DNA from 2 places in the Streptomyces sp. NPDC050549 genome. Region 1 is predicted to be linked to the other one. Evidence: predicted binding sites of a transcription regulator. Region 1 holds the regulator's gene; the other holds the start of a gene.

Region 1 (5,614 bases):
GCGGTGGTGGAACGTGAAGCATCCGGGGGCGTATGCCGGGGCGCTGGCGGCGGGGCGCTCACCTGGCGCGGGCCGCGAGATCCTCTCGGCGGAGGACCGCCGCGTGGAGCGCGTCCTGCTGGAGCTACGGCTGCGGGAGGGGGTCCCGCTGGACCTGCTCCGACCGGAGGGGCTCGCGGCTTCGCGCCGGGCGCTGGGGGAGGGGCTGCTGGAGGCGGGGCCGTACGAGGAGGGGAGCGCGGTGCTCACGCTGCGGGGGCGGTTGCTGGCGGACGCGGTGGTGCGGGATCTGGTGGACTGATCACTCGGGCGAGTGAATCGCTCCGGAACTCAGGTTCGGTGCCTAACCTGGTTCGCAGGCTGCCGCCGACAGCACGCGGCGGATGTGGAGGCCATGGAGATGACCGCTGTGGACGAGCGTGGGGTGACCAGGTTCTTCGAGGGGTTCGAGCCGCCCGAGGGACTCAAGGTGGAGCTTCTTCGGGGGGTGGTCGTGATGATGGCCAGCCCTGACATCGTGCACAACATGATCGTTGCCGATGTGCAGGACCAGATCCCTCGGCAGCGCTGGGATCGCCTCCAGACCCAGGATGTGGAGATCGTCGGGGAGGCCAGCGAACCCATTCCGGACCTGATCGTGTCGGAGCGTGGGGTGGTCCCGGCCTCAGGCAATCTGGTGCCGTCCCGGTTGATCACTCTGGCGGTCGAGGTCGTGTCGAAGTCCAGTGTCCACCACGACTATCCGGTCAAGCGGTCGATCTACGCGGCGGGAAAGGTTCCCGCCTACCTTCTCGTCGATCCGATCATGGCGCAGTGTGTCCTGCTGACGAAGCCCGCAGGCCAGGGTGAGGATGCCGACTACCTCAGCCAGGAGATCATCAAGTTCGGCAATCCGGTCCCGCTGGAGGTTCTGGGACTCGAACTCGACACCAGCGAGTTCGGAACGTTCCCCAACGTCAAGCCTCACCGCTATCCGTGACGAAGTCGATCAACTCCTCCACCCGCCCCAGCAGTTCCGGCTCCAGGTCCTTGTAGGACCGGACCTTGGCCAGAATCGCCTGCCACACCGCACCGGTGTTTTCCGGCCAACCCAGGGCCCGGCACACCCCCGTCTTCCAGTCCTGCCCGTGCGGGACGCGGGGCCAGGCGGCGATGCCGACGGAGGACGGTTTCACGGCCTCCCAGATGTCGATGTAGGGGTGGCCCACGACGAGCGCGTGCTCGCTGGTGACCGACTGGGCGATGCGCCACTCCTTGGTGCCCGGCACCAAGTGGTCCACCAGGATGCCCAACCGCGCGTCCGGGCCCGGACCGAACTCGTCCACAATGGCCGGCAGGTCGTCGACGCCCTCCAGGTACTCGACCACCACACCCTCGATGCGCAGGTCGTCGCCCCACACCCGCTCGACGAGCTCGGCGTCGTGCCGGCCCTCCACGTAGATCCGCCCGGCGCGGGCCACACGCGCGCGTGCACCGGGAACGGCGACCGAACCGGATGCCGTGCGGGTGGGCCGTAGCGGACTGGACACAGGCCTGACCAGGGTGACCACCCGGCCCTCCAGGAGGAAGCCGCGAGGCTCCAGCGGGAACACCCGGTGCTTGCCGAAGCGGTCCTCCAGGGTGACCGTGCCGGCCTCGCAGCGGATCACCGCGCCGCAGAAACCGGTGCCCGGCTCCTCGACCACCAGGCCCGCCTCCGCGGCGACCTCGGGGACGGGCCTGGGCTTCTTCCACGGAGGGGTCAGGTCGGCGGAGTACTGGCGCATTCGGATGACGATAGGAGAAGGCCGGGAGACGTCACCGCGACACGCCGAAACGGGTTGCCAACGCGTCCCGTTGGGCCCGCACGAACCCCGCGTCCACCACCGCTCCGTGACCGGGCACGTACACCGCGTCCTCACCGCCCAGGCCGAGGAGGCGGTCCAGGGCGGCCGGCCAGTGGGACGGTACGGCGTCGGGCCCCGCCTGGGGTTCGCCGGACTCCTCGACCAGATCGCCGCAGAAGACGACCGCCGGGGAGCCGGGGACGAGCACCGCCAGGTCATGGGCGGTGTGCCCGGGCCCGACGTTCGCCAGCAGGACCTCTCGGTCGTCGCCGAGGGAGAGGGGCCAATCGTCCGACACCAGGTGACGCGGATACGTCAGGGCGGCTACGGCCTCGTCGGCCACGCGCGCGTGGAGGCCGTTTTCGACCGCGTCCCTACGGAGTGCCTCCCGCTCGTCCGCCAACACGCGCTCCACGCCCACCGCCCCGAACACCTCCGCGTCCGCGAACTCCGCCGCCCCGAAGACATGGTCGAAATGGCCGTGGGTGAGCGCGAGATGGGTCACACGGCGCCCGGCGAGCGACTGCGCCTCCGTACGCAACCGCGCGCCCTCCGCCACACTCGACCCCGCGTCGATCATGAGCGCCGAGCCGCCCCCGACGACCAGACCGACCGTGCAGTCCCAGCCAGGCAGCCGGCACCGCCCCACCCCGGCGGCCAGCCGCTCCCACCCCGCCTCTTCCCAAGTCACCGTCATACGGCGACGCTAACTGTGACGGCACCCCACGGCGTGACATCGCAGGACCGGCCTTGCCCGGGGTGTACCTCACGGCCGTACACTGGCCGGGGAACGCTGGCACTCACGCGCACAGAGTGCCAGGAAAGGGCGGGCTCGCGACAAGCGGCGACAAAGGCGACCAGAACTGGAGGTGTGCGCGATGCTCAGCGAACGCAGGCTTCAGGTGCTGCGCGCCATCGTCCAGGACTATGTCGGCACCGAGGAGCCGGTGGGCTCCAAGGCGCTCACCGAGCGGCACAGCCTCGGCGTCTCCCCGGCGACCGTGCGCAACGACATGGCGGCCCTGGAGGACGAGGGGTACATCGCCCAGCCGCACACCAGCGCCGGGCGCATCCCCACGGACAAGGGCTACCGCCTGTTCGTCGACAAGCTCGCCGGCGTCAAGCCGATGACCGGCCCCGAGCGCAAGGCCATCCAGAACTTCCTCGACGGCGCGGTCGACCTCGACGACGTCGTGGGCCGTACGGTACGGCTGCTAGCGCAGCTCACCCGGCAGGTCGCCGTCGTGCAGTACCCCTCGCTGACCCGCTCGACCGTGCGCCACGTGGAGCTGCTGTCACTGGCTCCCGCGCGCGTGATGCTCGTACTGATCACGGACACCGGGCGGGTCGAGCAGCGCATGGTGGACTGCCCGGCGCCCTTCGGGGAGTCCTCGCTCGCGGATCTACGCGCGCGGCTCAACAGCCGGATCGCCGGCCGCCGCTTCGCGGACGTGCCGCAGCTCGTGCAGGACCTGCCGGAGGCCTTCGAGAACGAGGACCGCGGCACGGTCGCGACGGTGCTCTCCACCCTCCTGGAGACCCTCGTCGAGGAGACCGAGGAGCGGCTGATGATCGGCGGCACCGCCAATCTCACCCGCTTCGGACATGACTTTCCCCTCACCATCCGCCCCATCCTGGAAGCCCTGGAGGAGCAGGTCGTCCTCCTCAAGTTGCTTGGTGAGGCGGGGGATTCGGGCATGACCGTACGGATCGGTCACGAGAACGCCTACGAGGGACTCAACTCCACGTCGGTGGTGTCGGTCGGCTACGGTTCGGGCGGCGAGGCAGTCGCCAAGCTCGGCGTGGTCGGACCGACCCGCATGGATTACCCGGGAACGATGGGAGCGGTACGCGCAGTGGCACGGTACGTCGGACAGATCCTGGCGGAGTCCTAAGTGGCCACGGACTACTACGCCGTTCTCGGCGTGCGTCGCGACGCGTCGCAGGATGAGATCAAGAAGGCCTTCCGCCGGCTCGCGCGCGAGCTGCACCCGGACGTGAATCCGGATCCGAAGACCCAGGAGCGGTTCAAGGAGATCAACGCCGCTTACGAGGTGCTCTCGGACCCGCAGAAGAAGCAGGTCTACGACCTCGGCGGCGACCCCCTCTCGCAGGCGGGCGGTGGTGGAGCCGGCGGCTTCGGCGCGGGCGGCTTCGGGAACTTCTCGGACATCATGGACGCGTTCTTCGGTACGGCGTCGCAGCGCGGACCGCGCTCGCGCACCCGCCGCGGCCAGGACGCGATGATCCGGCTGGAGATCGAGCTCGACGAGGCGGCCTTCGGCACCACGAAGGACATCCAGGTCGACACGGCCGTCGTCTGCAACACCTGCAACGGCGAGGGCGCGGCCCCCGGCACCTCCGCCCAGACCTGCGACATGTGCCGCGGTCGCGGTGAGGTGTCCCAGGTGACCCGGTCCTTCCTGGGCCAGGTCATGACGTCCCGCCCCTGCCCGCAGTGCCAGGGCTTCGGCACCGTCGTGCCGACGCCGTGCCCGGAGTGCGCCGGTGACGGCCGCGTCCGCTCGCGGCGCACGCTGACGGTGAAGATCCCGGCCGGTGTGGACAACGGCACGCGGATCCAGCTCGCGGGCGAGGGCGAGGTCGGCCCCGGTGGTGGCCCCGCCGGTGACCTGTACGTCGAGATCCACGAGCTGCCGCACGCGATGTTCCAGCGCCGCGGCGACGACCTGCACTGCACGGTCACCCTCCCGATGACGGCGGCGGCCCTCGGCACGAAGGTGCCGCTGGAGACGCTGGACGGCATGGAGGAGGTCGACATCCGGCCCGGCACCCAGTCCGGCCAGTCGATCCCGCTGCACACCAGAGGCATCACGCATCTGCGCGGCGGCGGCCGGGGCGACCTCATCGTGCACGTCGAGGTCACCACCCCGACCAAGCTCGACGTGGAGCAGGAACGCCTCCTCAGGGAGCTGGCGAAACTCCGCGGCGAGGAGCGCCCCATGGGGACGTTCCAGCCGGGGCAGCAGGGGCTGTTCTCCCGTCTGAAGGACGCTTTCAACGGCCGCTGAACCGGTCGTCGAACCGGTCTCCGCCCGGGCATGCATCCGTCCTGTGCCCGGCGGAAGGCCGGATTCGGACTTGTTCGGAGGACGTGACAACATGCCGTCATGTCCTCCGCACTGACCGATCTTTTCCCGCATCCGATCGTGCAGGCCCCCATGGCGGGCGGTGTCTCCGTACCGCGCCTCGCGGCTGCCGTGTCCGAGGCCGGCGGGCTGGGGTTCCTCGCCGCCGGGTACAAGACCGCCGACGGCATGTACCAGGAGATCAAGCAGTTGCGGAGCCTGACGGCCCGCCCCTTCGGCGTGAACCTCTTCGTGCCGCAGCCGGAGTACGCGGACAAGGCCGCGGTCGACGTCTACGCCCACCAGCTGGCCGGCGAGGCCGCCTGGTACGACACGGAACTCGGCGACCCGGACAGCGGCCGCGAGGACGGCTACGACGCGAAGCTGTCCGTGCTGCTCGACAACCCGGTGTCCTTCGCCTCCTTCCACTTCGGCGTCCCGACCCGTGAGGTGCTGGACTCGCTGCGCCGGGCCGGCACCTTCACCCTCGTCACCGCGACCACCGCCGAGGAGGCCCTCGCCGTGGAGCGGGCCGGCGCCGACGCGGTGATCGCGCAGGGCGTCGAGGCCGGCGGCCACCAGGGCACTCACCGCGACCTCCCGGAGAACGACGGTTCCGGCATAGGGCTGCTCTCCCTGGTCGCCCAGATCCGCGAGACGGTGAGTCTCCCGATCGTCGCCGCCGGTGGTCTGATGCGC
Region 2 (5,614 bases), on a different contig from region 1:
CTCAGCTCAGGGACTTCAGCGCCGCCGCGTCATAAGGCGCCAGCTCCTCCACCCGGCCGGCCAGCACCTTCGCCGCCCACTCCGGGTCCTGGAGCAGCGCGCGGCCCACGGCCACCATGTCGAACTCGTCGCGCTCCAGGCTGTCGAGGAGATCGTCGATGCCCTTGAGCGGGGCGCCCTCGCCTCGGAAGCCCTTGAGGAAGTCCCCGTCGAGGCCGACCGAGCCGACGGTGATGGTCTGCTTGCCGGTGAGCTTCTTCGTCCAACCCGCGAGGTTGAGGTCGGAGCCTGTCTCCTCGAACTCGGGGAGCCAGTAACGGCGCGTGGAGGCGTGGAACACGTCGACACCGGCCGCAGCGATCGGGGTCAGGATCGCCTCCAGCTCCTCCGGGCTCTCCGCGAGCCGCGCACCGTAGACGTCCTGCTTCCACTGCGAGTACCGGAAGATGATCGGGAATTCGGGGGACACGGTCTCGCGGACCGCAGCCACGATCTCCGCCGCGAACTTGGTGCGGGCGACCGGGTCACCGCCGTAGGCGTCCGTACGGCGGTTGGTGCCGGCGTACAGGAACTGGTCGAGGAGGTAGCCGTGGGCGCCGTGGAGTTCGACGCCGTCGAAGCCGATGCGCTCGGCGGCGGCAGCGGCCTCGGCGAAGGCGCCGATGACGTCGTCCAGGTCCCGTTGCGTCATGGCCGTACCGGTGACCTCGTCGCTGCCGATGCGCAGCCCGGACGGGCCGACCGCGGGGGCGTCGGCGTAGGGCGGCTGGCCCTGCTCGCGGACCATGCCGATGTGCCACAGCTGCGGCACGATCGTGCCGCCCGCCGCGTGGACGCCCTCGGCGACCTTCGCCCAGCCCGCGAGCTGCTCCGCGCCGTGGAAGCGCGGCACGCGGTCGCTCTGCCCGGCCGACTCGTGACCGACGTACGTGCCCTCGGTGACGATGAGACCGACGCCCGCGGCGGCCCGGCGGGAGTAGTACCCGACCACGTCCTCACCGGGGATGCCGCCCGGCGAGAACTGCCGGGTCATCGGCGCCATGACGATCCGGTTGGGGACGGTCAGGCCGTTGAGGACGATCGGGCGGGCGAGGACTTCGGCCGCTCGGGAGGCGGGGGCGGTCGTAGACACGTGTGGGGGCTCCTCGGACTACCAGGCACTGGGTACCGGACGGTATGTGCGTATGCATCGATCATGCGTCAACAACAACCCCCGGGCCAAGCCCGTCATTCCGACCGTCCCACCCTTCGGCCTGTGATCCCGGACACGCCCGAGGGCGGTACCCCCCGCCAGAAGCAGGAAGTACCGCCCTCGGTAAGACCGTTGATCAACCGGAAGGGGTCGATCAGAAGTCCATGTCACCGCCCGGCATGCCGCCGCCGGCCGGCGCGGACGCCTTCTCCGGCTTGTCGGCGATGACGGCCTCGGTGGTGAGGAAGAGCGCGGCGATGGAGGCGGCGTTCTGCAGGGCAGAGCGCGTGACCTTCGCCGGGTCGATGATGCCTTCCTTGACCAGGTCGACGTACTCACCGGTCGCGGCGTTGAGGCCGTGACCCGGGGTGAGGTTGCGGACCTTCTCCACCACGACGCCGCCTTCGAGGCCGGCGTTGACGGCGATCTGCTTCAGCGGGGCCTCGAGGGCCAGCTTCACGATCGCGGCACCGGTGGCCTCGTCACCTTCGAGCTCGAGCTTCTCGAAGACGTGGCCCGCCTGGATGAGCGCGACGCCACCACCGGCGACGATGCCCTCCTCGACGGCCGCCTTCGCGTTGCGAACGGCGTCCTCGATGCGGTGCTTGCGCTCCTTGAGCTCGACCTCGGTGGCCGCGCCCGCCTTGATGACGGCGACGCCGCCGGCGAGCTTGGCGAGGCGCTCCTGGAGCTTCTCGCGGTCGTAGTCCGAGTCGCTGTTCTCGATCTCGGCGCGGATCTGGTTGACCCGGCCGGCGACCTGGTCGGCGGAGCCGGAGCCGTCGACGATGGTGGTCTCGTCCTTGGTGATGACGACCTTGCGGGCGCGGCCGAGGAGGTCCACGGTCGCGTTCTCCAGCTTGAGGCCGACCTCCTCGGAGATGACCTCGCCGCCCGTGAGGATGGCGATGTCGCCGAGCATGGCCTTGCGGCGGTCGCCGAAGCCCGGAGCCTTGACAGCGACGGACTTGAAGGTGCCGCGGATCTTGTTGACGACCAGCGTGGACAGGGCCTCGCCCTCGACGTCCTCGGCGATGATCAGCAGCGGCTTGCCCGACTGCATGACCTTCTCCAGGAGCGGGAGCAGGTCCTTGACGTTGGCGATCTTCGAGTTGGCGATCAGGATGTACGGGTCGTCGAGGACGGCCTCCATACGCTCCATGTCGGTGGCGAAGTACGCCGAGATGTAGCCCTTGTCGAAGCGCATGCCCTCGGTGAGCTCAAGCTCCAGACCGAAGGTCTGCGACTCCTCGACGGTGATGACGCCTTCCTTGCCGACCTTGTCCATCGCCTCGGCGATGAGCTCGCCGATCTGGGTGTCGGCGGCGGAGATGGAGGCCGTGGAAGCGATCTGCTCCTTGGTCTCCACGTCCTTGGCCTGCTCCAGCAGGGCACCGGAGACGGCCTCGACGGCCTTCTCGATACCGCGCTTGAGGGCCATCGGGTTGGCGCCCGCGGCTACGTTGCGCAGACCCTCCTTGACGAGGGCCTGGGCGAGGACGGTCGCGGTGGTCGTACCGTCACCGGCGACGTCGTCCGTCTTCTTGGCGACTTCCTTGACCAGCTCGGCGCCGATCTTTTCGTACGGGTCCTCGAGCTCGATCTCCTTGGCGATGGAAACACCATCGTTGGTGATCGTGGGGGCGCCCCACTTCTTCTCGAGGACGACGTTGCGGCCCTTGGGGCCAAGGGTGACCTTGACGGCGTCGGCGAGCTGGTTCATCCCGCGCTCGAGACCGCGCCGTGCCTCCTCGTCGAACGCGATGATCTTGGCCATGTGAAGTGGTCCTCCCGGACTGGGGTGGATTGCTCCGGACCGCGCTGGCGCCCGCGACGGACGGCCTGCCTGCCCCGTGGTTCCTTGCACCACCTGGCCTGCGGGCCTCACCGACCCGGTCCTTCGTTATCACTCTCACCTTCAGAGTGCTAACGCCAATGATTAGCACTCGGCATGGTCGAGTGCAAGCGGCTACCAGGTTCTGACCCCCTGGCACGGGCCCGGCCGCGACCCGGCTCCGAGCATGCCGAAGGGCCCGTACCCCAGGAGGTGACCCCCCAGGAGTACGAGCCCTTCGGTGAGGAACGAAGAACGTCGCTGCTGTTCGTCGGCGCGTGCTTCAGCCGGTCGCGAGCCGGACCATGTCCGCCTGCGGCCCCTTCTGACCCTGCGAGATCTCGAAATCGACCCGCTGACCCTCTTCCAGGGTGCGGTAGCCGTCCATCTGAATCGCGCTGTAGTGGACGAAAACATCCGCACCACCGTCGACCGCGATGAAGCCGTACCCCTTCTCCGCGTTGAACCATTTGACGGTGCCCTGAGCCATGCCTAACTCCCCTATTACTGGCCCTTGCACGGATCCACACTTCGCGGATCCGGGTCAGACCTCACCCCCCACAGGATTGGGGGCGTGCGCCGGAACGCGTCGACCGCGGCCGAATGTATCCGTCCAACTGCCGTCTGCAACAGGTCAATCCGACGAGAATTCCGGGCAGGACCGGTCGGGAATTTACGGAGAATTCGTCCGACTTCAGGGCAAGTCGGGCCCGATAAAGGGAACATAAGGTGCATAAGACCTGCACACTTTGGCTACTTCTCATCGCACACGGAGCCGGTACTCATATGCGTTCGGCATGCGGAGTGGAGCGCGTTCCCCAACTGTACCCCGCTCAATCATAGAGAATTGCCCCCTCCGCTTCTCTCACGGAGGGGGCAATTCGATGAACTCTTGGTAATCGATGTTACCTAGGGTAACGATCAGCCGCCGGCGACGGCCGGAATGATCGAGACTCCGGCCCCGTCCGGGGTGGCCGTCTCCAGCCCCTGCTCGAAGCGGACGTCGTCGTCGTTGACGTACACATTGACGAACCGGCGCAGCTTGCCCTGGTCGTCGAGCACACGCGCGGAGATCCCGGTGTGGTTCTTCTCCAGGTCGCTGATGACCTCGGCGAGGGTGGCGCCCTCGGCGGCGACCTCTGCCTTGCCGCCGGTGTAGGTGCGCAGGATGGTGGGGATGCGAACGGTCACGCTCATGACTTTCAACCTCCGGTCAGGTGGGGGCCTTTAGGGGCGCGGGGAACTGCGCGACCAGCCCCCACCGGACCCGCAGGCGAAAAACAACGAAGCTAGGACGCGAGCCCAGCTTCCCTGAACGACTCGAGGCTCGGCCGGATGGTCGCGGTGAGCCCGGTACCGGCAACCGCGTCCAGCGTCTTCAGACCGTCCCCGGTGTTCAGCACGACGGTGGTCAGCGTCGGGTCCAGCAGTCCGTTCTCGATCAGCTTCTTCGCCACACCGACGGTCACCCCGCCCGCGGTCTCCGCGAAGATGCCCTCGGTCCGCGCGAGCAGCTTGATCGCGTCGACGACCTGCTCGTCGTTGACGTCCTCCACCGCCCCACCGGTACGCCGGGCGATGTCGAGAACATAGGGACCGTCCGCCGGGTTCCCGATCGCCAGCGACTTGGCGATGGTGTTCGGCTTCTGCGGGCGTACGACGTCGTGCCCGGCCTTGTAGGCCACGGACACCGGCGAGCAGCCCTCCGCCTGGGCGCCGAAGATCTTGTACGGCCTGTCCTCGACGAGCCCGAGCTTGATCAGCTCCTGCAGACCCTTGTCGATCTTCGTGAGCTGCGAGCCGGAGGCGATCGGCACGACCAGCTGGTCGGGAAGCCGCCAGCCGAGCTGCTCGCAGATCTCGTACGCCAGGGTCTTGGAGCCCTCCGCGTAGTACGGCCGCAGGTTGACGTTGACGAAGCCCCAGCCCTCGCCGGCCGGGTCGCCGATCAGCTCGGAGCAGAAGCGGTTCACGTCGTCGTAGTTGCCCTCGATGCCGACCAGCTCGCCGCCGTAGATCGCGGCCATGACGATCTTGCCCTCTTCCAGGTCGTGCGGGATGAACACGCAGGAGCGGAAGCCGGCGCGGGCGGCGGCGGCGCCGACGGCGCCCGCGAGGTTGCCGGTGGAGGAGCAGGACAGGGTGGTGAAGTCGAACGCGCGGGCGGCCTCGATGGCCTGGGCCACGACACGGTCCTTGAAGGAGTGCGTCGGGTTGCCGGAGTCGTCCTTCACGAACAACTTGCCCGCGTCGACGCCCAGTTCGCGGGCGAGGTTGTCGGCCTGGACGAGCTTGGTCCAGCCGGGGTTGATGTTCGGCTTGGTCGCCACATCGGCGGGGACGGGCAGGAGGGGCGCGTAACGCCAGATGTTCGCGGGGCCCGCTTCGATCTGCTTGCGGAGCTCTTCGGTGTCGTAGGCCGAGAAGTCGTAGGCGATCTCCAGCGGGCCGAAACACTCCTCGCAGGCGAAGACCGGGCCGAGCGGGACGCGGTGGCCGCACTCACGGCAGGACAGCGCGGCGGCGGGGCCGAGATCAACGGTGTCCGTGGGGTTCGGGTCCGCGGCGGTCGTGTCCGTCTTCGCGGG

Evidence for each region. The regulator HrcA, encoded in region 1, represses chaperone genes, less so after heat shock. The targets are predictions, from matches to a motif close to TTNGCACTCNGNNNNNCNGAGTGCNAA.
Region 2: the regulator HrcA is predicted to act here: its motif matches at 3,132-3,158, upstream of groL (chaperonin GroEL).

The regions. Positions count from the first base shown of each region.
Region 1 is NZ_JBFAJD010000001.1:391,530-397,143, forward strand. Features, by position in the region: gene hemW (radical SAM family heme chaperone HemW) at 1-301, shown strand, start outside; gene AB0I51_RS01745 (Uma2 family endonuclease) at 401-979, shown strand; gene AB0I51_RS01750 (DUF3097 domain-containing protein) at 957-1,766, opposite strand; gene AB0I51_RS01755 (MBL fold metallo-hydrolase) at 1,798-2,523, opposite strand; gene hrcA (heat-inducible transcriptional repressor HrcA) at 2,705-3,721, shown strand; gene dnaJ (molecular chaperone DnaJ) at 3,722-4,858, shown strand; gene AB0I51_RS01770 (nitronate monooxygenase) at 4,958-5,614, shown strand, end outside.
Region 2 is NZ_JBFAJD010000002.1:43,743-49,356, reverse strand. Features, by position in the region: gene AB0I51_RS04260 (NADH:flavin oxidoreductase) at 2-1,132, opposite strand; gene groL (chaperonin GroEL) at 1,347-2,969, opposite strand; gene AB0I51_RS04250 (cold-shock protein) at 3,310-3,516, opposite strand; gene AB0I51_RS04245 (MoaD/ThiS family protein) at 3,948-4,223, opposite strand; gene thrC (threonine synthase) at 4,316-5,614, opposite strand, start outside.